Regions from separate parts of the Enterobacter bugandensis genome, predicted to be linked through region 2. Evidence: predicted binding sites of a transcription regulator. Region 2 holds the regulator's gene; each other region holds the start of a gene.
The links. The regulator PhoB, encoded in region 2, activates phosphate uptake and scavenging genes when phosphate is short. The targets are predictions, from matches to a motif close to CTGTCATAAAACTGNCNNAT.

Region 1: the regulator PhoB is predicted to act here: its motif matches at 4,128-4,147, upstream of DG357_RS05780 (PhoX family protein).
Region 3: the regulator PhoB is predicted to act here: its motif matches at 2,273-2,292, upstream of phnC (phosphonate ABC transporter ATP-binding protein).

The regions. Positions count from the first base shown of each region.
Region 1 is NZ_LT992502.1:1,203,228-1,210,722, reverse strand. It holds gene DG357_RS05790 (MFS transporter) at 1-360, opposite strand, end outside; gene pheP (phenylalanine transporter) at 605-1,993, opposite strand; gene DG357_RS05780 (PhoX family protein) at 2,096-4,069, opposite strand; gene DG357_RS05775 (TonB-dependent receptor) at 4,198-6,381, opposite strand; partial or broken gene DG357_RS22930 (hypothetical protein) at 6,536-6,654, shown strand; tRNA gene DG357_RS05770 (tRNA-Arg) at 6,670-6,746, opposite strand; gene DG357_RS05765 (EAL domain-containing protein) at 7,025-7,495, shown strand, end outside.
Region 2 is NZ_LT992502.1:1,060,272-1,067,766, forward strand. It holds gene sbcC (exonuclease subunit SbcC) at 1-2,548, opposite strand, end outside; gene sbcD (exonuclease subunit SbcD) at 2,545-3,750, opposite strand; gene phoB (phosphate response regulator transcription factor PhoB) at 3,938-4,627, shown strand; gene phoR (phosphate regulon sensor histidine kinase PhoR) at 4,649-5,944, shown strand; gene brnQ (branched-chain amino acid transporter carrier protein BrnQ) at 6,355-7,495, shown strand, end outside.
Region 3 is NZ_LT992502.1:374,590-382,084, forward strand. It holds gene phnE (phosphonate ABC transporter, permease protein PhnE) at 1-305, opposite strand, end outside; gene phnD (phosphonate ABC transporter substrate-binding protein) at 357-1,373, opposite strand; gene phnC (phosphonate ABC transporter ATP-binding protein) at 1,397-2,185, opposite strand; gene yjdN (VOC family metalloprotein YjdN) at 2,323-2,760, opposite strand; gene DG357_RS01840 (zinc ribbon domain-containing protein YjdM) at 2,842-3,177, opposite strand; gene crfC (clamp-binding protein CrfC) at 3,771-6,125, shown strand; gene DG357_RS01850 (diguanylate cyclase regulator RdcB family protein) at 6,122-6,997, shown strand; partial or broken gene DG357_RS01855 (IS481 family transposase) at 7,075-7,495, opposite strand, start outside.

The sequences.
Region 1 (7,495 bases), 140 kb from region 2:
GCAGAGCGTGTAGCCAAACAGCAGGCCAATCAGCAGCGCGCCGTTCTCGGCAATCAGCGCCCCCGGCACGAACCAGAGGATCGCCGCGCCCGCGAGGTGCATCATCGCCATCACCTTCTGCGAAGCGAAGAAGCGGTCCACCAGCATCCCGAGCACGAACGGCGAAAGAATCGAGGCGATGGGCCCGGCGGAGAAGGCATCGCCAATCAGCAGAGACATGTTGTGCTGGGTCATCACCAGGCCGAGCGTGACCGACCAGCTACCCCAGATAAAAAATTGCAGAAACATCATCAGCGACAGCCGCGGCACCAGCAGCCGGTGCTGCACTATCGCCTTTTCACTACTTTCAGTTGACACCATGATAAGCCTCACCCGGAAAAAGTAATCGATTACAAAACAACTCAAATGAAAAGTAATCGATTACAAAATAAAGATCCTGTGGATCGTAGAAGATTTGGGAGGGGGGTCACGATAAAGATGAAGCAGTGTTTTGTAGGCCCGGTAAGCGCAGCGCCACCGGGCGTGAAGGCAGGTGCGGTCTGGTTTGGTGCGGTCTGTTGCCCTCACCCCGGCCCTCTCCCACAGGGAGAGGGAGAAAAACGGGCTACTTTTTGCGTGAGAGCTTAAACGCGATAAACAGGAACACCACCCATACCGGCAGCAGCATTGCTGAAAGTCGCATCTCATCCATGGTGCACATCAGCACCAGAATCAACGCCAGGAACGCGATACAGAGGTAGTTCCCCGCCGGATAGAGCAGCGCTTTGAACTGCGTCTCGCGCCCCTTGCGGCGCATCGCCGCGCGGAAACGCAGGTGCGCCAGGCAGATCATGATCCAGTTCAGCAGCAGCGTCGCCACAACCAGCGCCATCAGCAGGCCAAAGGCCTGTTTCGGCAGCAGGTAGTTAATTAGCACTACCAGAGACGTAATCGCGCCGGAAAGGAACAGCGAATTGACCGGCACGCCGCGGCGGCTGACGCGGGTAAGGAACTTCGGTGCGTTGCCCTGTACGGAGAGGCCAAACAGCATACGGCTGTTGGAGTAGACCCCGCTGTTGTACACCGACAAAGAGGCCACCAGAATGACGAAGTTCAGTGCCGAAGCCACCACGTTGCTGTTGAGATCGTGGAAAATCATCACGAACGGGCTGCTGTCGGACTTCACTTCCACCCACGGATAGAGCGCCAGCAGCACCACCAGCGAGCCGATATAGAACAGCAGAATACGGTACACCACCTGGTTGACCGCTTTCGGAATGCTTTTATGCGGATCGCGCGCTTCGGCCGCGGTAATGCCAATCAGCTCCAGACCGCCGAAGGAGAACATAATCACCGCCAGCGAGAGGATGAGCCCTTTCCAGCCGGTCGCCAGGAAGCCGCCGTGCTGCCACAGGTTGTCGATAGTGGCCCGCTCGCCGCCGTGGCCGGAGAACAGCAGCCACAGGCCAAAGCCGATCATGCCGATAATTGCCAGCACCTTGATCAGCGCAAACCAGAACTCGGTTTCACCATACAGGCGCACGTTGACGAGGTTAACGGCGTTAATGATGATGAAGAAGGCCGCCGCCCAGATCCACGTGGGCACGTCCGGCAGCCAGTACTGCATGTAGATGCCGGCGGCGGTCAGCTCCGCCATCCCCACCAGCACGAACATCACCCAGTAGTTCCAGCCGGAGAGGAAGCCTGCGAACGGGCCCCAGTATTTATAGGCAAAGTGCGCGAAGGAGCCTGACACCGGCTCTTCAACGACCATCTCGCCGAGCTGGCGCATGATCAGGAAGGCGATAATCCCGGCGATAGCGTAACCCAGCAGAACCGCCGGGCCGGCCATCTGAATGGCGGGGCCGATGCCGAGAAACAGCCCGGTACCGATTGCGCCGCCGAGGGCAATTAACTGAATATGTCGATTTTGCAAACCACGTTGCAGCGTCGGATTCTGATCCGACGAGGCTTCAGCGCGACCATGGCCTGAAGCGGATGACGCGTCTTTCACGCCCTACCCCTGTCTCTTTTTTAGAAGGGGCACGTTTTAACACTTCATGCTGGTGGTAGCAAGCTTAACGCCGGGCCAGCGCGTGCGCCCGGCGGATAAACGTCACGACCCGATAATTCCGCCGTCCGCTTTCACGATCACCACCGTGGACGATCGCGGGCGTCCGTTCGGGCTGGCGTCCGGCCAGTTAGAGACGGCGCGAGGATTGGCCGGGTCGGTAATATCATCCCCGCCCTCCCCTGGGTGCTGAATGTTGATAAACAGCGTGCGGTTGTCCGGCGTAAACGCAATGCCGGTGATCTCACACCCGCGCGGCCCGGTCAGGAAACGGCGATACTCGTTGGTGCCCGGAATGGTCGCCACCATCTGGTTATTGCCCATTCCCTCGTACGCTTTCTTATTGATGGTGCTGGAGGAGACGTCGGTCTGGATCCACAGGACGCCCTGATGATCGAAAGAGAGTCCGTCCGGACTGCCGAATGCCGCGCCCTGCATGGAGCCTTTGGCCTTCGGATCGTCGCCGTCGGTGCGTCCGGCCATGACCAGAATATCCCACTTAAAGCGTGCGGCAGCAGGGTCCGCGCCGTCTTCGTGCCAGTGCATGATATGCCCAAACACGTTGTTGGCGCGCGGGTTGGCGGCATCCACCGGCGCTTTCCCCTCTTTCCCGCGATCGCTGTTGTTGGTGAGCGTACAGTAGACGCTGCCGCTGGCGTGCGGATCGACGGCTATCCATTCGGGGCGATCCATTTTGGTCGCCCCCACCGCGTCGGCCGCCAGGCGGGTTTTAATCAGCAGATCGCCCTGGCTTTCAAACCCTTTACTCTTATCCAGGCCATTTTGCCCGAAGATCAGCGGCAGCCAGTCTCCGCTCCCGTCCTCGTTGAACCTGGCGACGTACAGCGTGCCGGAGGTCAGCAGCTGCATATTGGCTTCACGGTTCGCGGGATCGTATTTTTTGTCCGAGACAAACTTATAGATGTACTCAAACTTCTGATCGTCACCCATATAGACCACCACGCGATTATCAGCGGCGAGCGTGACGGCAGCCCCCTCATGCTTGAAGCGACCGAGCGCGGTATGCTTGCGTGGCGTAGAGGTCGGGTCGTAAGGATCGATCTCCACGACCCAGCCGAAACGGTTGGGTTCGTTAGGGGTTTTATCGACGCTGAACCGCTCGTCCACCTCGTTCCAGCGGTAGGATTCATCGCTGTCGCTGATGCCGTAGCGTTTTTCCAGCGGATTGAGATCGGCTTTTTTGACAAAAATATCCGACCAGTTTTCCTCGCAGGTGAGATAGGTGCCCCACGGCGTGTGGCCGTTAGCGCAGTTTTGCATGGTGCCCAGCACGCGTTCCCCCTGCGGGTCGGCGGCGGTTTTCATTAAGTCCTGATGCCGCGCCGGGCCGGTAAGCTGCATCGGCGTATTGACGGTGATGCGGCGGGCATATGAAGACGGGCGTACCACCTGCCAGTCGCTGCCCGCTTTTTTCACTTCCACCACCGACACGCCCATCGCGTTCTGCCCCTTGCGGGCCTTGTCGAGGCTCCAGTTCGCCGTACCGTCGGTAAACAGCATCCCGTTGTCGATGTATTCATGGTTCATCGCCAGCAGGCCATGCTCCGGGTTTTGCTCCCCCTGCGGCAGGCTAAACCACGCCATGCCGTCGTGGTGCATGCCCGCCTGCACGGCCTGTTCATCCGTAGTGTTGCTGGCGTCCGGCTTAAAGGCTGGCATGTTGTTTTTGATCCCCGTCGGGTCCCCCCAGCGATAGAACGGGCGGGCAATATAGCCTTCCGGCACCCTGACCGTATCTTCGGTGGAGACGTCGATGCTGGTAAAGCCCAGGGAAACCGCTTTTGCCAGCGCGGAAGGCTTCGATACCGCGGCAATGGCGTTCTCAGGTTTGATCAGAAACGGGAATGATACGGCGGCCCCCGCAACGGCCCCCATCTGGAGAAAACGGCGGCGGGAGAGGAACACCTCCGCCACCTCGGAGAATACCGGGTTTGCGCTGCGGTTAGCGATGTCGTCGCGATGTTCTTTTTTAAAAACGGATTTGAGGGGTCTGCCCATAGCGGCTTCCTGTCATTGGCCAAGAGGTAAAAGAGTTGGCGACCAGTGTAAGAAGCTTTTATTACAATTTTATAACACGATGACGGAAGGATGGGGGCATCCGTGCCCCGGATAACGAGGTGGAACGCTTAGAACTCGTAGCCCACCGAGACCTTAAAGGTACGCGGTTCGCCCTGAGTGATGTAGGTACCGGAATCGTCCACGCTGGCCCAGTAGTTCTCATTGGTCACGTTGTCGATGCCCGCGCGCACGGTCATCTGGTTTGCGTTGTGGTTCACCGCGAAGCGATAGCGCATGCCCAGATCCAGCGTGGTGTAGCTATCCAGCTTTTTGCTGTTCGCGAGGTCGGCATACTGCGTGCCGGAGTGGTTCACGCGCGCGGTCGCTGTCAGGCCGTCAACCGGCTTGATGTCGTACTCCGCGCCCAGCACGGCGTAGAAGTTCGGAATACCAATTGCATCGTTGCCCTGGTTCACGCCGTTTTTGGTTTTGGTTAGCTCCGCCTGCAGCCAGGTGGCGCTGGCGTTCAGACGCATCCCGAGCATCGGCTCGCCGAAGACGTTCAGCTCCACGCCACGGTTGCGCTGTTCAGCGTCCAGGCCGTAGTGATTGTTAGCATCGAGGATCGCCGAGGGCATTTTAATCTCAAACAGCGCCAGAGAGCCGCCCACGCGCCCGAAGTCCGCCTTCACGCCCACTTCGTTCTGCTTAGAGTGAACGATGCCGGTGCTCTGGCCGTAGTTGGTGGCGGTGTTAGGTGCGGTTTTGCCCGGCTGCAGCGCTTCGGTGTGGTTGGCGTAGAGGGAAATTTCTTCCCACGGTTTGTAAACCACGCCGTAGGTTGGCATCCAGCGGCTGCCGTCGAAGCCGTCCGCGTCGTTCTCTGCGCCGGTAATTTTGTTATACCCGCGAACGACCACTTTCTGATGGCGCGCGCCTGCGGTGAACAGCAGCTTGTCATCAAACACGCCCAGGGTATCGCTCAGCAGCCAGCCCTGGGTGCGGGTGCGCCCGCTGGTCAGCGGATCGCTGTATTTACCGCCGGAGCCGTTGAAGTTGGTGCTGTCCGGCATATCCACGCCGGTGTTGTGGTAGATGTTGGTGGTCGGGTTATCCTTCGCCGCCGACATTTTCCAGGCGATTTTTTCGTTTTTGGTCATTGCGGAGTACCCGACGTTGACCTTGTGCGAGACGAAGCCGGTGTTGAAGTTGCCGCGAATGCCCGCCATCCCGCTGACGGAATCGCTGATGCGATTGGTATCCAGACGGCTGGCCGTCGCCTTGCCGCTCTTGTCCACCAGCTTCGGCGCGCTGTAGATCCCTTCTTCATGCGCGTGCTGCGCGCCCAGGCCGGTATAGGCGGTCCAGCTGTCGGTGATGTCATACTCGCTGCGCCACATCCCGAACTCGTTTTCGATATCGCTGTAGGCCCACTTCTGCGAGAAGTTACGATCGTTTTTCGGCGGTTCAGGCACGAAGTCCACCGCCGAGATGTTGACGCTGGTCGGGCTGCCGTGGAAGGTTTTCTTCTGATAGCCCAGATCCAGCGAGGTGCGGAAGCGGTCGCCTTTGTAGTCCAGGCCGGTGGAGAGCAGCGTGGTGCGGCGGCGGTCGTTCGGTACGCCGGTTTCCCCTTCACGATGCACGAGGTTCACGCGCGCGCCGAACTGGTCGTTATCGCCAAAGCGACGCCCCGCATCCAGCGTGGTGCCAATCTGGGAATCAGAGGTGTAGTCCACGCCCACTTTCGCCTGCGGCGTTTCCCCGGCATGCTTTGGCTCAAGGTTAATCATCCCGCCCACGCCCGAGCTTGCCGCGCCGTTCATCAGGGAGTTGGCCCCTTTGAAGATCTCAATGCGGTCGACCATCTGGGCATCCACCACCTGACGCGGCAGCACGCCGGAGAGGCCGCCGAAGGTCATGTCGTCGCCGTCAAACTTCAGGCCGCGAATGCGGAAGGTTTCCGCGCTGTTGCCGTAACCCTGCACAAACTGTACGCCCGCGTCGTTGGCGACCACGTCAGCAATGGTTTTCGCCTGCTGATCTTCCACCAGTTTTGAGGTGTAGCTGATGATGTTGAACGGCACGTCCATGGCGTTCTGCTGGCCGAGCATCCCCATTCGCCCGCCGTTGGCCACCTGCCCGTCAAGGAAGGCCGGCACCAGCTGGTCGCCACCGGGTTTAAAGTCGCCGGCAGGTGCAGACTGCACAACGATGGTGTCTTCTTTTTTATCCTCTGCCGCCCAGGCGGAATGTGTAACCGCGCCAATGGCGAGCGCCAGCAGCGTTTTGTGCATTTTGGTGTTGTTCATCGTTAACTCGTTTGAAAGTGCGCGCAAAAATAGCCCGTGGACGGGCCTTAGAATATATTGGTTGCAATGCAAATGAGAACTATACGCATTATCTATGCTTTGGCAAGCGCAAATCTCTGCAGGATCCTGCTCAAGTTAATGCGTGATAAAAGGGGATGCTCACCTTGCGCTGAACCATTTAAGTGAACACGCACGGAAAATTGAGGCCATTTTGGCAACCATGACGCAAATACGACACAAGGAGAAAATCAGGCTGGTTTGAAACTGGCGTAAGTGCCTGTTTCTAAATGGCACGCCCTGTAGGATTCGAACCTACGACCTACGGCTTAGAAGGCCGTTGCTCTATCCAACTGAGCTAAGGGCGCACTGAGAAGAGTGAACTTCGCGGTGGTGAAACGCGAAGAATTATACGGTCAATGTCAGGTGAGTCAATGCCTTTTCCGTTTTCGGGGGCAATTACCGCTAGCCGATTGTAAATACGGCTATTTTCTCAACATTTCTCACTGTTTCACCGTAAAATTTAGCGCTGCGAAAAGGCTTAGTTGTATTTAAGTAACGCCTGCTGTTTTCCTGCTCGTCGGCTCGTCACACTAGAGCAAGGTTTCCCGGCCGCCTGGAGGCTGACAGACAACAGGACAATGGAGTGACAGCGCACAACCCGTTCGATACGCCCCCCCGATTACAGTTTATTTCTCAGGACATCGTCGGCATCAAACTGGAGCCTGTCGTCGCCCTCACCTCTCAGCGTCAGGTTGGCGTGGAGGTGCTTAGCATTCTGTCCGAAACGCAGCACAGCGAGGATTTTTTTCGCCATCAGTCGGCAGGCTGGTCAATGACGCTGCTTGAAGCGCAGCTTGCCGCACTAAAAAAGACGCCGCACGGTAATAACCTTTTTATTAATCTGCCGATAACCGTTATGACAGAGCCAGCGTCTTTTCAGCGGCTCATCAATCTGAAAAACACGCCGCTGAATATCGAGATTGTTGATCTCTCTGCCTTTCTGGCTTTCTCTGCCGCACAGAAGCAGCGCGTCATTCAAAACCTGTCGAAACTCCGGGAACAGGGGCACAGTATATGGCTGGATGACATCGACGAAACGGTCATTCAGCCGTTT
Region 2 (7,495 bases):
GCTTAAGCTGCTGGCGGATCTCGCCCTGATGCGTGGTGTTCTCACGAAGCCGTTGCGCCAGCTGCTGCAGCTGGCTTTGCAGGGTAGACGCATCCGCGTCAAGTTCTTCCGGGCGCAGCGCAAGGTGCGCCTGCAGCTGCTGATTAGCCTGGCCGGAAAGGGCCGCGGCCTGCTGTATCTGGTTTTCCAGCGACTGTTTCAGCTGTTCGAGGCGGCGAATAGCATCGTCATCCAGCAGCGCGGCAAGGAACGCATCCCGATCGGCAAAACAGCTTGCGGAGAGCGCTGCGGTGAACTGCGTCTGCGATTGCTGCAGGCGCTCGCGCTCCAGCGCCTCCTGCTGCTGCAGGGCGGCGAGCTGGCTTTGCAGCGACACGCATTCATTGTGGATGTCGCGCCAGTCATCAGGAATGGCCGGCTCAGCCTCTTCGCCGTGTGTTGCCGGAAGCGTGTCGAGCAGCGGCTTCAGCGCGCTCATGCGTTCCTGAAGCACGCCGTGCTGCGTTTGCTTCTCCTGCCAGTGGGCAAATTCCGCTTCGCGGGCGTGCAGCCAGTCGGCCTCATTGCCCTCTTCGGGAACGCTAAGCGAGAGCGCGAGAAGAGTATGTTCCAGCGCCTGGCGGGTTGCGGTGCGCTGCTGCTGATACTGGCGTTCCTGCGCTTCCTGCTCGTTCAGCTGGTTTTGCAGGTTCAGACGCTGGCTGAGCTGGTAAAGCTGGCGCTCGTAGTGTTCCTGCTCGTTCATCCATGGCGCGATATCCTCCTGAATATTCAAAGCGATATTCAAAGACGCGCACGCCTCCAGCCACGCTTTAGTGAGTGCTTGCTCTTCCTGAGAAAGCGTCTGCGCTTCGTCTGTCTCACGCTGGATCTGTTGAGCCAGAGCATTAACCTGTCCCAGCACCAGCAGGCCTTCCTCCTTAAGCGCGGCGACCTCTTTTTCGAGTACATCACGGCGACGCTGGTTATCCGTCAGCTCAAGCGACCGGTAGGTCTCCACGGCAGGATGCTCGTGGGAGCCGCACAGCGGGCAGGGTTTGCCTGCCTCAAGCTGTGAGCGATAGCTTTCCAGATTTTTAATCGTCGCTTCGCGTTCGCACAGGGCTTTCAGGTCCAGATAGTGCTGGTGTTTCTCTTTGTACTGCTGGCGGCGCAGCGCCAGGGTTTCATTGAGCTTGCTCTGCTCCGCCAGGGCTTTCTGCACGCTTTCACCGTTCTGGCTCAGGCGCTTTTGCAGCGGCTGATAGCGGGCATGCAGCGACGTCAGCTGCTGGCGCAGCGTGCGGGACCGGGACTGCTGCTCCATGGCCGCGCTGACCTCATCCGCCGTCAGCGTCAGCGTATTTTCCGGCATCTCAGCCAGCTTCTGACGTAGCTCAGTCATCCGCGCAGCAAGCGCGACGAGCTGACTTTTGTCACGGTTTAGCTGTGAGAACTGGGCGCGCCAGCCGGCAATTTCCTGGCCCAGCAGACGATAACGCTCATTCTCCGCCAGCCACTGTCCCAGCGCCGTCAGTTCGGCCTGTAGCCGCTCATGGGTACGCAGGGCGGTATTGCGGATCCGCGCGCGCAGTGCGGTTTTGGTCTGTAAGCGAGTATTTACTTCGTTAATTCGCTGCTGGGTTTGCGTCAGACGTGCGGTTTGCTCCTGCTGATGCTCCCAGAGCGGACGAAGCTGGGCGGCGGGCTGGGCAAGCTGGAGTTTTGCCAGTTCCGGCGCCGCGTTCGCCTGCGCCTGTTGCGCCTGCTGCTGCAGGGCGGCAACGCGCTGCTGCTCCCGCACGAGCTCGTCATGACGCGTAAGCCACTGAAAATCTTTCTGTTGGCTTTGCTGCTGGGCCAGCAGAGTTTTCTCTTCGTCAGTAAGTGCCTGCAAACTTTGCTGCAACTGCTGCTGTTGTTCTTCGCTGAGCAGCACGACACCCGCCGCCTGCGCCTCGCATTTTTCCAGCACGCTGCGGGCGGCTTTGTGTTTCTCAAACACCATCGCGGAAATCTGGCCGTAGATTTCGGTGCCGGTGAGTTCTTCCAGCAGTTCTGCGCGGTCGGCCGGTTTGGCATTGAGGAAGGCGGCAAATTGCCCCTGCGAGAGCAGCATTGAGCGGGTAAAACGGCCGTAGTCCAGCCCGGTGAGCGCCGCGGTTTGCTCCAGTTTATCCGACACCTTATCGGCCAGAATCTTGCCATCCTCGCAGCGGGCCAGCTCCACGCGCGGTGCCTGCAAGTTCCCGTCCGGCTGGTTGCGCGCCCGGTTCTGGCTCCAGAATGCGCGATAGGCAACGCCTTTCACCTCAAACTCCACTTCCGCCAGGCACTCGGCGGTATCGCGCGTCATCAGATCGTTTTGCGCCTGAGAGACCTTATTCAGGCGCGGGGTTTCGTGGTAGAGCGCCAGGCAGATGGCATCGAGCAGGGTGGTTTTACCCGCGCCGGTTGCGCCAGTGATGGCAAACAGGCCGTTGCTGGCAAAAGGCTCCGCAGTGAAGTCAATTTTCCACTCGCCCTTGAGGGAGTTGAGATTTTTCAGGCGCAGGCTCAGAATTTTCATGCGTTTTCTTCCTCGTCATTGAGGGCGTGCAGAGTATGGCTGAACAGCTCGTTGAGCCTGACGCGCTTTGCATCATCGATCTCTTCCTGCGACAGTCGGCGCTCGAACACCTCTTCTACGCGCAATTCGCTAAGCGTTTCGCGCTGGGCACCGAGCAGAATTTTCTCGCGCTGCTCGCGGCTGCGGCGCACCAGCAGCACCTCAACCGGCAACTCTTCGGTCAGCGCCTGAATTTTCCGCTGCATATCGTGCAGGTAGTCATCGGTGGTGATTTCAATATCCAGCCAGACGGGCGGGTTAAGCTCAGCGCCGCGCCACTGCTCAAGCTGGGCGGTGATGGCAGCCAGATCGCCCTTCAGCACCGCCAGCGGCTGGGTGACCGGCACTTCCAGCGTCTCGACGGCGCTGAGTTTGCCCTCATCAAAGCTCACCAGATGCACGGATTTGGCTTTTCCGGTTTCATCGAAGCTGAGCGAAATAGGGGAGCCACAGTAGCGGATATGCTCGCAGCCGCCGATGACCTGGGCGCGGTGAATGTGCCCGAGTGCGATGTAGTCCGCGGGCGGGAAGTTTTGCGCCGGAAAGGCGTCCAGCGTACCGATATAGATCTCGCGGACCGCGTCACTTTTGCTGGCCCCGACGGTAGTGAGGTGCCCGGTGGCAATGACCGGAATGGCCTGTTCACCGCGCAGGGCACAGGCTTCCGCGTGCTGCTGGTGATAATAGTCGGTGATGGCCTGCAATAAATGCTGCTGCTTTTCCGCGCCCGATAGTCCCGCCTGGCTTTGCACGATGTCCCGCGGACGTAAAAAGGGAATCGGACACAGTACCGCGCCCGGCGACCCGTCGCGTTTTTTCAGGATCTGCGGCGCGTGCCCGGCGCTGGCGACCACGGTGGTATTGAGAAACGCCAGGATGTCGCGGGATTCATTGAGCGTGGCGACGGAGTCATGGTTACCGGCGACAATCACCAGATGACAGCCGGTCTGCTGCAGGTTCACCACGAAGCGGTTATACAGTTCACGCGCATAGCTCGGCGGCGAACCGGTATCAAAGATGTCACCCGCCACAATAATGGCATCCACCTCGTGCGCCTGGGCCGTTTCCAGAAGCCAGTTCAGGAACGCTTCATGTTCAGCCGCACGGCTTTTGCTGTAAAAATTTTGACCCAGATGCCAGTCCGAGGTGTGAAGTATGCGCATAGGAGATCCGTGGCGAAAAACGATGCGGGCGATTATAAACTGTCAGGGAAAGGAAAATAACCGCTGTAATAAAACAACAGTTTGCCATTTATAGTGGTACTGTTTTTCATAAATCTGTCATAAATCTGACGCATAATGGCGCCGCATTACAAACTTGTAACTTAAATAAGATAAGACAGGGCAAAGTATGGCGAGACGTATTCTGGTCGTAGAAGATGAAGCTCCAATTCGTGAAATGGTGTGCTTCGTGCTCGAACAAAATGGCTTCCAGCCGGTTGAAGCGGAAGATTATGACAGCGCGGTGAACCAGCTGAATGAACCCTGGCCCGATCTGATTCTGCTTGACTGGATGTTGCCCGGCGGCTCCGGACTGCAGTTTATCAAACATCTGAAGCGTGAAGCGCTGACCCGCGACATCCCGGTGGTGATGCTCACGGCGCGCGGAGAGGAAGAGGATCGCGTGCGCGGTCTGGAGACCGGCGCGGACGATTACATTACCAAGCCTTTCTCCCCGAAAGAGCTGGTTGCCCGCATTAAGGCCGTCATGCGCCGTATTTCCCCGATGGCGGTGGAAGAGGTGATCGAGATGCAGGGCCTCAGCCTTGACCCAACGTCACACCGCGTGATGACCGGCGAAAATCCCCTCGACATGGGGCCTACCGAATTTAAACTCCTGCACTTCTTTATGACCCATCCGGAACGCGTTTACAGCCGCGAGCAGTTGCTGAATAACGTCTGGGGAACTAACGTGTATGTCGAAGACCGGACGGTTGACGTACATATCCGCCGCCTGCGAAAAGCGCTGGAACTGAGCGGCCACGATCGCATGGTACAGACGGTCCGCGGCACGGGTTATCGTTTCTCGACCCGTTTCTGAATAATGACAGGAGTGTGACGCGTGCTGGAACGTCTGTCATGGAAAAGGCTCGTCTTTGAACTGATCTTATGCTGTATTCCGGCCCTTCTTCTGGGGGCCTTACTTGGGCATCTGCCGTGGTTTCTGCTGGCGGCGGTCACCGGGCTGTTAGCCTGGCATTTCTGGAACCTGCTGCGTCTCTCCTGGTGGCTGTGGGTGGACCGCAGTATGACCCCGCCGCCGGGAAGCGGCAGCTGGGAGCCGCTGCTGTACGGCCTGCACCAGATGCAGATGCGTAATAAAAAGCGTCGCCGCGAGCTGGGAAGCCTGATCAAACGCTTTCGCAGCGGCGCAGAGTCGCTGCCGGATGCGGTGATCCTGACGACAGAAGAAGGAACTATTTTCTGGTGTAACGGGCTTGCGCAACAGCTGCTGGGCCTGCGCTGGCCGGACGACAATGGTCAGAACATCCTCAACCTTCTGCGTTATCCCGAGTTCACGCTGTATCTGAAAAAGCGTGATTTCACCCGTCCCCACAATCTGAAGCTGAATAACGGTCGCCATCTGGAAATCCGCGTGATGCCCTACAGCGATCGCCAGTGGCTGATGGTGGCGCGCGACGTCACCCAGATGCACCAGCTGGAAGGGGCGCGTCGTAACTTTTTCGCCAACGTCAGCCACGAACTACGCACCCCGTTGACCGTGCTGCAGGGCTACCTGGAGATGATGCAGGAGCAAACCCTGGAAGGCGCGCCGCGTGAAAAAGCGCTGCATACGATGCGCGAGCAAACGCACCGTATGGAAGGGCTGGTGAAGCAGCTGCTGACGCTGTCAAAGATTGAAGCGGCGCCTTCTCTTGCGCTGAATGACACCATTGATGTGCCAATGATGCTGCGCGTCGTCGAGCGTGAAGCGCAGACGTTAAGCCATAAAAAACATCAGCTGACCTTTGACGTCGACAACACGCTGAAGGTGCTGGGCAGCGAGGATGAACTGCGTAGCGCCATCTCCAACCTGGTGTACAACGCGGTAAACCATACGCCGGAAGGAACGGATATCGTGGTGCGCTGGCAGCATACGCCGGCAGGCGCCGAGTTTAGCGTTGAGGATAACGGGCCGGGGATCGCCCCGGAGCATATTCCGCGCCTGACCGAGCGCTTCTACCGGGTGGATAAAGCGCGATCGCGGCAGACGGGGGGAAGCGGCCTGGGGCTGGCGATTGTGAAACACGCGGTGAATCACCATGAAAGCCGTCTTGATATCCAGAGTACCCTGGGTAAGGGAACCCGCTTTAGTTTCGTTATCCCGGAACGATTAATTGCCAAAAAGAGCGCCTGACGGCAGGCGTGTCATTTTACCTTTCCACGGGTCAGCCATCGCTGGCCCGTTTGCTTTGCAGTCAAGCGAAACGCGTGTGAATTTTATACGGTTGGCTGTTTTTTGTTCGCATGATTAGCCATGGGTTTTTCCTATAATTAGCGCATTGTTCTGGTGCGCGTTTTCATACTGGCATATTGTTCTGGTTTTGCGATCCCTCCTTGCCTTTAAACGTTATAAGCGTTTAAATTGCCCCCCAGATACTGTCAGACCGACTGTATTTGCGTGGTAAATCGAAAAACTATTCTTCTCCACGCCAGGACGGGAGCATTTCCCGCTGAAATTGAGCAAATTTTCGGCTGTATCGTCCCGTCAGGGAAATCGAAAAATCTCAACGTTTTCAACACCACATCCACAGGCAGTAAGGTTTTATGACCCATCACTTAAAATCGCGTGACATTATCGCGCTGGGCTTTATGACATTTGCGCTGTTCGTTGGCGCAGGCAACATCATTTTCCCTCCAATGGTTGGCTTACAGGCGGGTGAACACGTCTGGACCGCCGCGTTTGGTTTCCTGATTACTGCCGTGGGCCTGCCGGTACTGACCGTTATCGCACTGGCGAAAGTCGGTGGCGGCGTGGATAGCCTTAGCACCCCGATTGGCAAAGTGGCTGGCGTTCTGCTGGCTACCGTCTGCTATCTGGCCGTTGGTCCGCTGTTTGCCACTCCGCGTACCGCGACCGTTTCCTTCGAAGTGGGCATCGCCCCGCTGACCGGCGACGGCGCGATGCCGCTGTTCATCTACAGCCTGATTTATTTCGCCATCGTGATTCTGGTTTCCCTCTATCCGGGCAAGCTGCTGGACACGGTAGGTAACTTCCTGGCGCCGCTGAAAATTGTAGCGCTGATCGTGCTGGCCGTGGCGGCCATCATCTGGCCAGCCGGCCCGATTAGCGACGCGATGGATGCCTATAAAAACGCCGCGTTCTCTAACGGCTTTGTGAACGGCTACCTGACGATGGATACGCTGGGCGCGATGGTGTTTGGTATCGTTATCGTTAACGCCGCGCGTTCCCGCGGCGTGACCGAAGCGCGTTTGCTGACCCGTTATACCATCTGGGCTGGCCTGATGGCCGGTGTGGGCCTGACGCTGCTGTATCTGGCGCTGTTCCGCCTGGGCTCTGACAGCGCGATGCTGGTTGATCAGAACGCGAACGGTGCGGCTATCCTGCACGCTTACGTTCAGCACACCTTCGGTGGGGCGGGCAGCATGCTGCTGGCGGCGCTGATCTTCCTGGCGTGTCTGGTAACCGCGGTTGGCCTGACCTGCGCCTGCGCAGAGTTCTTTGCGCAGTATCTGCCGCTCTCTTACCGTACCCTGGTGTTTATCCTCGGTATCTTCTCGATGGCGGTGTCTAACCTCGGTCTGAGCCACCTGATTCAGGTCTCTATTCCGGTGCTGACGGCGATCTATCCGCCGTGCATCGTGCTGGTGGTGCTGAGCTTCACCCGTCCGTGGTGGCATAACTCCTCACGAATTATTGCGCCAGCCATGTTTATCAGCCTGATTT
Region 3 (7,495 bases), 690 kb from region 2:
CACCACGGCACGATGTTTTCGGCGCTCATCAGGCCGAACGGAATGGAGAGAACGACGGCGAGGGCGGTGCCCCAGACGGCGATTTGCAGGGTGATGGCCATTTCGCTGAGGTAGTCCTGCCACTGGCTGAAATCCGGCGGGAAGAAGTCGGCGGCGAAGGTCGCCATGTTGCCGGAATCTTTGAAGAGCAGCAGCGGATCCATCTCCGCGCCCTTCCAGGAGATAACGAGTACCGCCAGCAGGATGGCCCAGCTTATGAGCGAGAACCAGCTGCGCTTCGGCGGCGGGAGGGTGATGGTTTGCATGTTGGCTCCTTAATCTGTTCCCCCTCTCCCCCAAGGGAGAGGGGACTTGTGTTACTGCACCGCTTTATTCACGCTCGTCATCGCACCCAGCGCGGCGGTCAGGCGGTCGAGGTCTTCCAGCTGGGCCTGGATTTCAGAGACTTTGCTGGTCTTCTCCTCTTCCTTCAGCCCTTTGTTGTCCTTCACGGCCTGCATCTGCTTAAACAGCGCCAGCTGGCGAATCGGGACCAGCTGCAGATCGCTGGACGCGCGGAACGGTGCCCAGCCCAGACGTTCCAGAACCGCTTTCTCTTCCGGCGTTTTGCCGTAGTTCATAAAGAAGTCGTAGACCTTGTCCTTGGTGCTTTCGGAGAGATTTTTGCGCCAGACGATCGGATCGCCGGGGATCAGCGGGGATTTCCAGATGACCTTTAGCTCTTTCAGCTTGTCCGGCGCGGAGGTTTTCAGCTTGTCGAGGTTTTCGGTGTTGTTGGTGGCAACGTCCACCTGCTTGTTCGCCACGGCCAGCGCGTTGGTTTCGTGGCTGGCGTTTACGGTGCGCTTAAAGTCGCTGGCGGAGATGTTGTTTTTCGCGAAGACGTAGTAGCCAGGGACGAGGAAGCCGGAGGTGGAGTTCGGATCGCCGTTACCAAAGGTCAGATCTTTGCGTTTGGCGATCATGTCGTTGAGGTTGTTGATCGGGCTGTCTTTGTTCACGATCAGCACGCTCCAGTATCCTGGAGAACCATCTGCCGCAACGGTCTGGGCAAAGACCTGACCGTTGGCGCGGTCCACCGCTTCCATGGCGGAAAGGTTGCCGTACCAGGCGATGTCCACTTTGTTAAAGCGCATCCCCTGAATGATGCCCGCGTAGTCCGGGGCGAAGAAGGCGTTCACTTTGATCCCCAGTTTGGTTTCCATATCTTTCAGGAACGGTTCCCACTGCGGCTTCAGGTTTTGCTGTGATTCCGTTGAAATGATGCCAAAGTTCAACGCTTTTTCCTGCTCTTCGGCGTACGCCGGGCTTAACAGGGTGCTGATGCTGAACATGCTGGTGAAGGCCAGCGCGGCAACGGCTTTGTAGTTCATTTCCATTCCTCGTTATCGGGACGTTAAGCAGCCTGCGCGCGTTCTTCGACGCGGTTTACGCTGCGGTAGAGATGGTCAAAACGTTCGTTATCAAACTGATGGCTGGCGCCATCGAAGAACACGTGGCCCTGACGCAGGGCGACGATGCGCTCGCAGTAGCGCAGGGCGTAATCCACCTGATGCAGCGTCACCACCACGGTGATGCCGTCGTTCTGGTTGATGTCGCGCAGGGTTTCCATCACGATGCGGGCCGACTCCGGATCCAACGAGGCGATGGGCTCATCGGCGAGAATGATTTTGGCTTTCTGCATCAGGGCGCGGGCGATAGCGACGCGCTGCTGCTGCCCGCCGGACAGCGTGGACACGCGCTGGTGGGCGAAGTGCGCCATGCCGACGCGGGTCAGCGCCTGTAAGGCCTCCTGCTTCTGTGATGGGGAGAACCAGCGCAGGCAGGTGCGCCAGAACGGGGTGCTGCCGAGCGCGCCAATCAGCACGTTCTCCAGCACCGTCAGGCGGTTCACCAGGTTGAACTGCTGAAAGATGTAGCCCGTCCGGGCGCGGCTTTCGCGAATATCGCTCGCCAGACGGCCTGCATGCTGCACGGTGTTACCCAGCAGCTCGACGCGGCTTTCCGGCGTTTTATCGCAGGTAATAAGGCCGCTTAAGTGACGCAGAAGGGTGGATTTTCCTGAACCTGACGGCCCCAGCAGCGCCACCATTTCGCCCTGCTGGACGGTCAGATCAACGGCATGCAGCGCCTTGTTGTGATTGAAGGTCTTGCTCAGTTTCTCGACGCGGATAACAGTGTGCATGTGCTGGGCCTCACGATAAATGTGGCCTCATGCTGGCGCATCAATATGACATTTGGGTTAAGTGCAGGTTGCGGGAGTTTGAAGAGTTGAGGGGAGTTTGATGACAGGCGGAGGCAGACCGCCCACCGCCCGAAAAATTAGTGCTGCTGCTTAACGACGTTAATCATCCACGGCACGCCGTACTTGTCGGTGACCTTACCGAAGCCGTGCGCCCAGAAGGTTTCCTGCCAGGCCATGTCGATATTCCCGCCATCGGCAAGGTTGTCGAACCAGCGCTTGCCTTCTGACACATCCTGCGTGTCGAGTACCAGCGTGAAGCCCGCGTACTGTGCGCTGCTGCCCGGCGGCAGCCCGTCGCTCATCATGATATCGCTGCCCGCAATGCGAACGTTGGAGTGAGCGATAGCCGAATCCGGAAACTGCATGCCGGACGGACAGCCTTCTTCGCTGTTATCGCTTTTTGGCATTTCGCCGAAGGTGATTTTATAGAGGAGTTCTGCGCCGACGGCCTGCTGATAGAAGGCGGTAGCCTCTGCACAGTTGCCGGCAAAAGAGATGTAGGGACTTAACGGCATAATCTTTACCTCACGTAAGAAAAGCCCGTTAAGTGTAGTTCCCGAAAGCCCGGTAAGCGAAGTGCTACCGGGCGGGTTAAATCAGTTCTTTTTCACGAACTCAGATTTCAGTTTCATCGGACCGAAGCCGTCAATTTTGCAATCGATATTATGATCGCCTTCCACCAGACGGATATTCTTCACTTTGGTGCCGATCTTCAGCATGGAAGAGCTGCCTTTCACCTTAAGATCTTTCACCACGGTGACGCTGTCGCCATCCGCCAGCAGATTACCGTTGGCATCTTTGACGACCAGCGCATCAGCGTCCTGCGCTGGCTCGGCATCATTCCATTCGTGTGCACATTCCGGGCAGATGAACATGCCATTATCTTCGTAGGTGTATTCAGAATTGCATTTTGGGCAGTGTGGGAGTTGCATGTCGGTATCCTCAAAAGTGTTAACGCGCTGGAAAGTGCCAGCTAAATGACGGCAGAGTGCCGAAAAAGGCGGCAAGTATAACGCAAATCCACACTTTTGTCGGTGCTATTGTGAATTTAAAAAACGCAGAAAATGTGTTGCGAGTGACACTTACTGTCAGTCAGCTAAGCGATGCTAACGTCATTAACACGGTGGAAAGAGAAGTCGCTAAATATATCGAATATTTTATTGCGGCAAATTGCTACGCACCTTCATTTCGGATAAGGTGAAGCAACGCATTGTTATTTATCTTCGAACTTTACTGCCATGCATTTCTTATGTTGGCGGCCTATCCCTCTCTTTTTAGGTGGGTAAATAATGATGATATATCCTGAAGCTTCTTAAAATGGGCCAGGCTTTTTATCTTTTGGCTTTCAGGCCTTGAGGAGAGCTTTACACGCCATGCAGGGATAGCCATTTATTTCTGATTATCTTCAATTAGTTATATTTTGGTGAACATGTTTTCCACACGTGATCATATAAGCCTGAACATCATAATTAATACAAGTGGCTTAATAAAAGTAATAAATTTGCGTTAAGGAAAGGCTTTTATCATGCACACACAGACCATTTTTGAATTAAGTCAGGAAGCTGAGCGTTTGTTACAGCTTGCCCTGCAAAATCTCGATACCCTGAAATCAATGCCGACAGCGAAGCTGGAGAGCACGACGGCTGCTATTACAGGTGAAAAGAACAACGTGCTGCCTTTGCATTTTAGTGCGCGCGGCGTCGAAGCGCAGCAGGCAACGCTGAATAATGAATTACGCAAAATAACACGTCTGGAAATGGTTCTGGCTATCGTTGGCACGATGAAAGCGGGGAAATCGACCACCATTAATGCCATTGTGGGTACCGAAGTGTTGCCGAACCGCAACCGCCCAATGACGGCGCTGCCTACGCTGATCCGTCATACGCCAGGTCAGAAAGAGCCGGTGCTCCACTTCTCACATGTCTCTCCTATTGATGATTTGATTCACCTGCTGCAGAAAAAGCTTGGCGATTACGATCGCGGCAAGCTGGCTCTGCAACTGGAAATTGATAAGGACATGAATACGCTGCTGGAGCGTATTGAGAAAGGCGAGGCCTTTGAAAAGCATCATCTCGGGGCGCAGCCAATATTTCATTGCCTGAAAAGTCTCAATGACCTGGTGAGGCTCTCCCAGGCGCTGGGCGTGGCGTTTCCGTTCTCTGAATACGCGGCCATCGAACATATTCCGGTGATTGAAGTGGAGTTCGTGCATCTTGCGGGTCTGGATGCGCACCTCGGGCAGCTGACGCTGCTCGATACCCCCGGCCCCAATGAGGCCGGACAACCGCATCTGCAAAAAATGCTTAGCGAACAGCTAGCCCGCGCGTCGGCGGTGCTGGCGGTGATGGATTATACCCAGCTTAAATCTATTTCTGATGAAGAGGTCCGTCAGGCTATTTCGGTTGCGGGGAAATCAGTGCCTCTGTATGCGCTGGTGAATAAATTCGACCAGAAGGATCGCAATAGCGACGATGAAGAGCAGGTCAGGGCGATGATCTCCGGTACCTTAATGAAAGGCACTATTTCGCCTGGCCAGATCTACCCTGTTTCCTCTATGTGGGCATATCTGGCAAACCGCGCCCGCAACGAGATGAATGCCCGTGGACGCCTGCCGGATCATCAGGAGCAGCCCTGGGTGCAGGATTTTGCCGAAGCCGCACTCGGACGCCGCTGGCGTTCGGCGGACCTGGACGATATAAACCATATCCGTCACGCAGCCGATTTGCTCTGGGAAGATTCGCTGTTTGAACAGCCGATACGCAAACTGATTTACGCCGCCTATGCCAATGCCTCGCTATTCGCGCTGCGCTCGGCCTCGCATAAGCTGCTCAACTACGCGCAAAATGCACGGGAGTATCTCGACTTCCGCTATCAGGGGCTGACGGTGGCCTTTGAGGCGCTGGAACTGAACATCGCGCGTCTTGAAGAGGATATGGCGCTGCTGCAGACGCGCCAGAGCGCGGTGAGCGATGAGGTGAAACATGAAGTTGACCAGGCGCTGAACGCGACCGCGGACTTTATGGAGGCCGAAAAATCGGCGCTTCACCAGGCCGTGGGCCATGTGTTCAGCCCTCAAAATATTCTTGATTTGGCAGGCGTTGAGCGGCTGAATCGCCGCAGTGACAAACTGCAAGAGCGGGAACCGCTGGTTCTGGATGATGAAGGTCAGGCGCAGATCGTCCTGAGTAAAATTCGCTCCTCCTGTGAACTCATCATGCTGGATGCGCAGGCAAAAATTGCCCGGGAGCTGGCGTTACGCTTCGATCAGCTGGAATCTACGCTGGCGCGCTCGCTGAATGACGCTATCCGCCCCATTGAAACGCGTATAAAAGAGCATCTGAGCCATGCCGGCTTCCGGGCGCGGATCAGCTTCCCGGCTTTTCAGGCAAACCAGCTTGATTTCAATACGCGCGCGCTGTTTAACGATGCCATTGCACAGGATAACCGCCCGGCAGGTCAACTTTCCGCCGGGAGCAGTATGCGTGAAACCGTTTCGCGTTGGCTCAATAATCCGGGCTGGGGCTGGGATGAGTACGTGGTCACGCGCACGCACTATGTTATCGACATTGCGCAACTGCATGACAAATTTAAGCAACATATTGATCAGTTTTGTGAACAAATACGTAAAGCTTTGTCCGCGCAGGTCGATGTCTCTGTTACGGCCGGAATGGCGACGTTCTTTGCAGAATTTTCGTTATGCCTGACCGGGTTACAGGAAAGCTTGCGTGATAGCCTCGCAGTGCGTCAACAAAATGAGCATTCAACCCGAGCGCTCAGCCAGCTGTTGAAGCAAAGCATTTCGACTGCGACGTGGATTCAGGAAGATACCCGACTGTTACGCGATGACATTCAAACTCTATTCGCAGCAGAGCAACCATGACAACACAGCTACTGGACGGTCCCGGGCGGACGCTGGAGTGTATTCATCCCAGGTTTATGGTCGATCTTGTGCAGGGCGTGGACGCGGCGCGCCATCCCCATCTGGGGCCGCAGCAGCTGCAGTTTCGTGAACGTTTGACTCAGGAGATCATGACGCATACCCGGCTACGGCCCTGGGCGATGGCGGGAATGCTTAACGAGAACGCGGCCCTGCGCCTGGGGCTGGCGGAAAAACTCGCCGGCATGTTGGATCCGGGCCATCTTGCGCTGACGCTGATGGCCGATAAACTGACGGCACTGTGCCAGCAGGCTCACCTGCGCGCTCAGCCATCTCCCGGCCTGCTTGAACAGTATGCGGAGCTCTCCTCTCATTTTACCCAACGTGCCGCCTATAAAGAAAAGGCGCTGACCCAGCGTGGACTGACGGTACAGGCGGGCGAGCACAGTGAACAAATTTTCACCCGCTGGCGAGCCGGTCACTATGATGGCTGGTCTTTAGCCGGGCGCTGCTTCATTGTTCTGGAAGAGCTGCGCTGGGGAGCATTTGGCGATGCCTGCCGTCTGGCGAACAACGATGTGTCGGCAATGCTCAAGGATAATTTACGCAGCATGGCCGCCAACTACCTCGCGCAGGGCATCAATGCGTCTCCCACAACGCGCCATTTCTATCATCAATGGCTGACCACACCCGCTTCGGCGGGTTTAATCGATCACAAAGACATGCTGGGCTGGCTGGGCGACTGGTGTCAGGCGGATATACACCCGGTGAGTTGGTCAGTGACGCAAAACTGGCAGACTGTCGCGCTGGGTATGCCGAGGCTGTGTTCGGCAAAACGGCTGGTGGATGCAATGGTGGAAGAGATTTTTGGTTGAACCCCACATCCTGACCCTCTCCCCTGTACAGTCCGGGGACATGGTAGACAGGTGTTCGGGGACATGGTGAACACTTTTTAACATCCTTTACCCATGGTGATCGACTTTTTCTTCAGGTCGATCACCCCCACTTTCGTGCTGTACCACCACACTTCATAGCAGCCGTCATCCTGTGTCTCCCTCAGCCCGACCCGTTCTCCCCTGAACGCCTTGCCTGCGCTCAGACTGACACCCTGTATGCTCAGCTTTCCGCTGACATCCACTTTCCTGACCTTCACGCCTTCATCGTACTCAGGTGGCGTTACGCTGCCGCTGTACTGCCGGGCAGACGGCTGATAACGCGAGGCCGGTACCGCCATATCCAGCGCCTCGTGCGGGCGTTCAAGGTTGTACACCGTGCGCCAGTGATCGAAAGCGCGCTGCAGCTCTCCGCTGTCCGCGAACCATTTTCCCTGCAGCACTTCCGCCTTCAGGCTGCGGTGAAAAACGCTCCAGCTT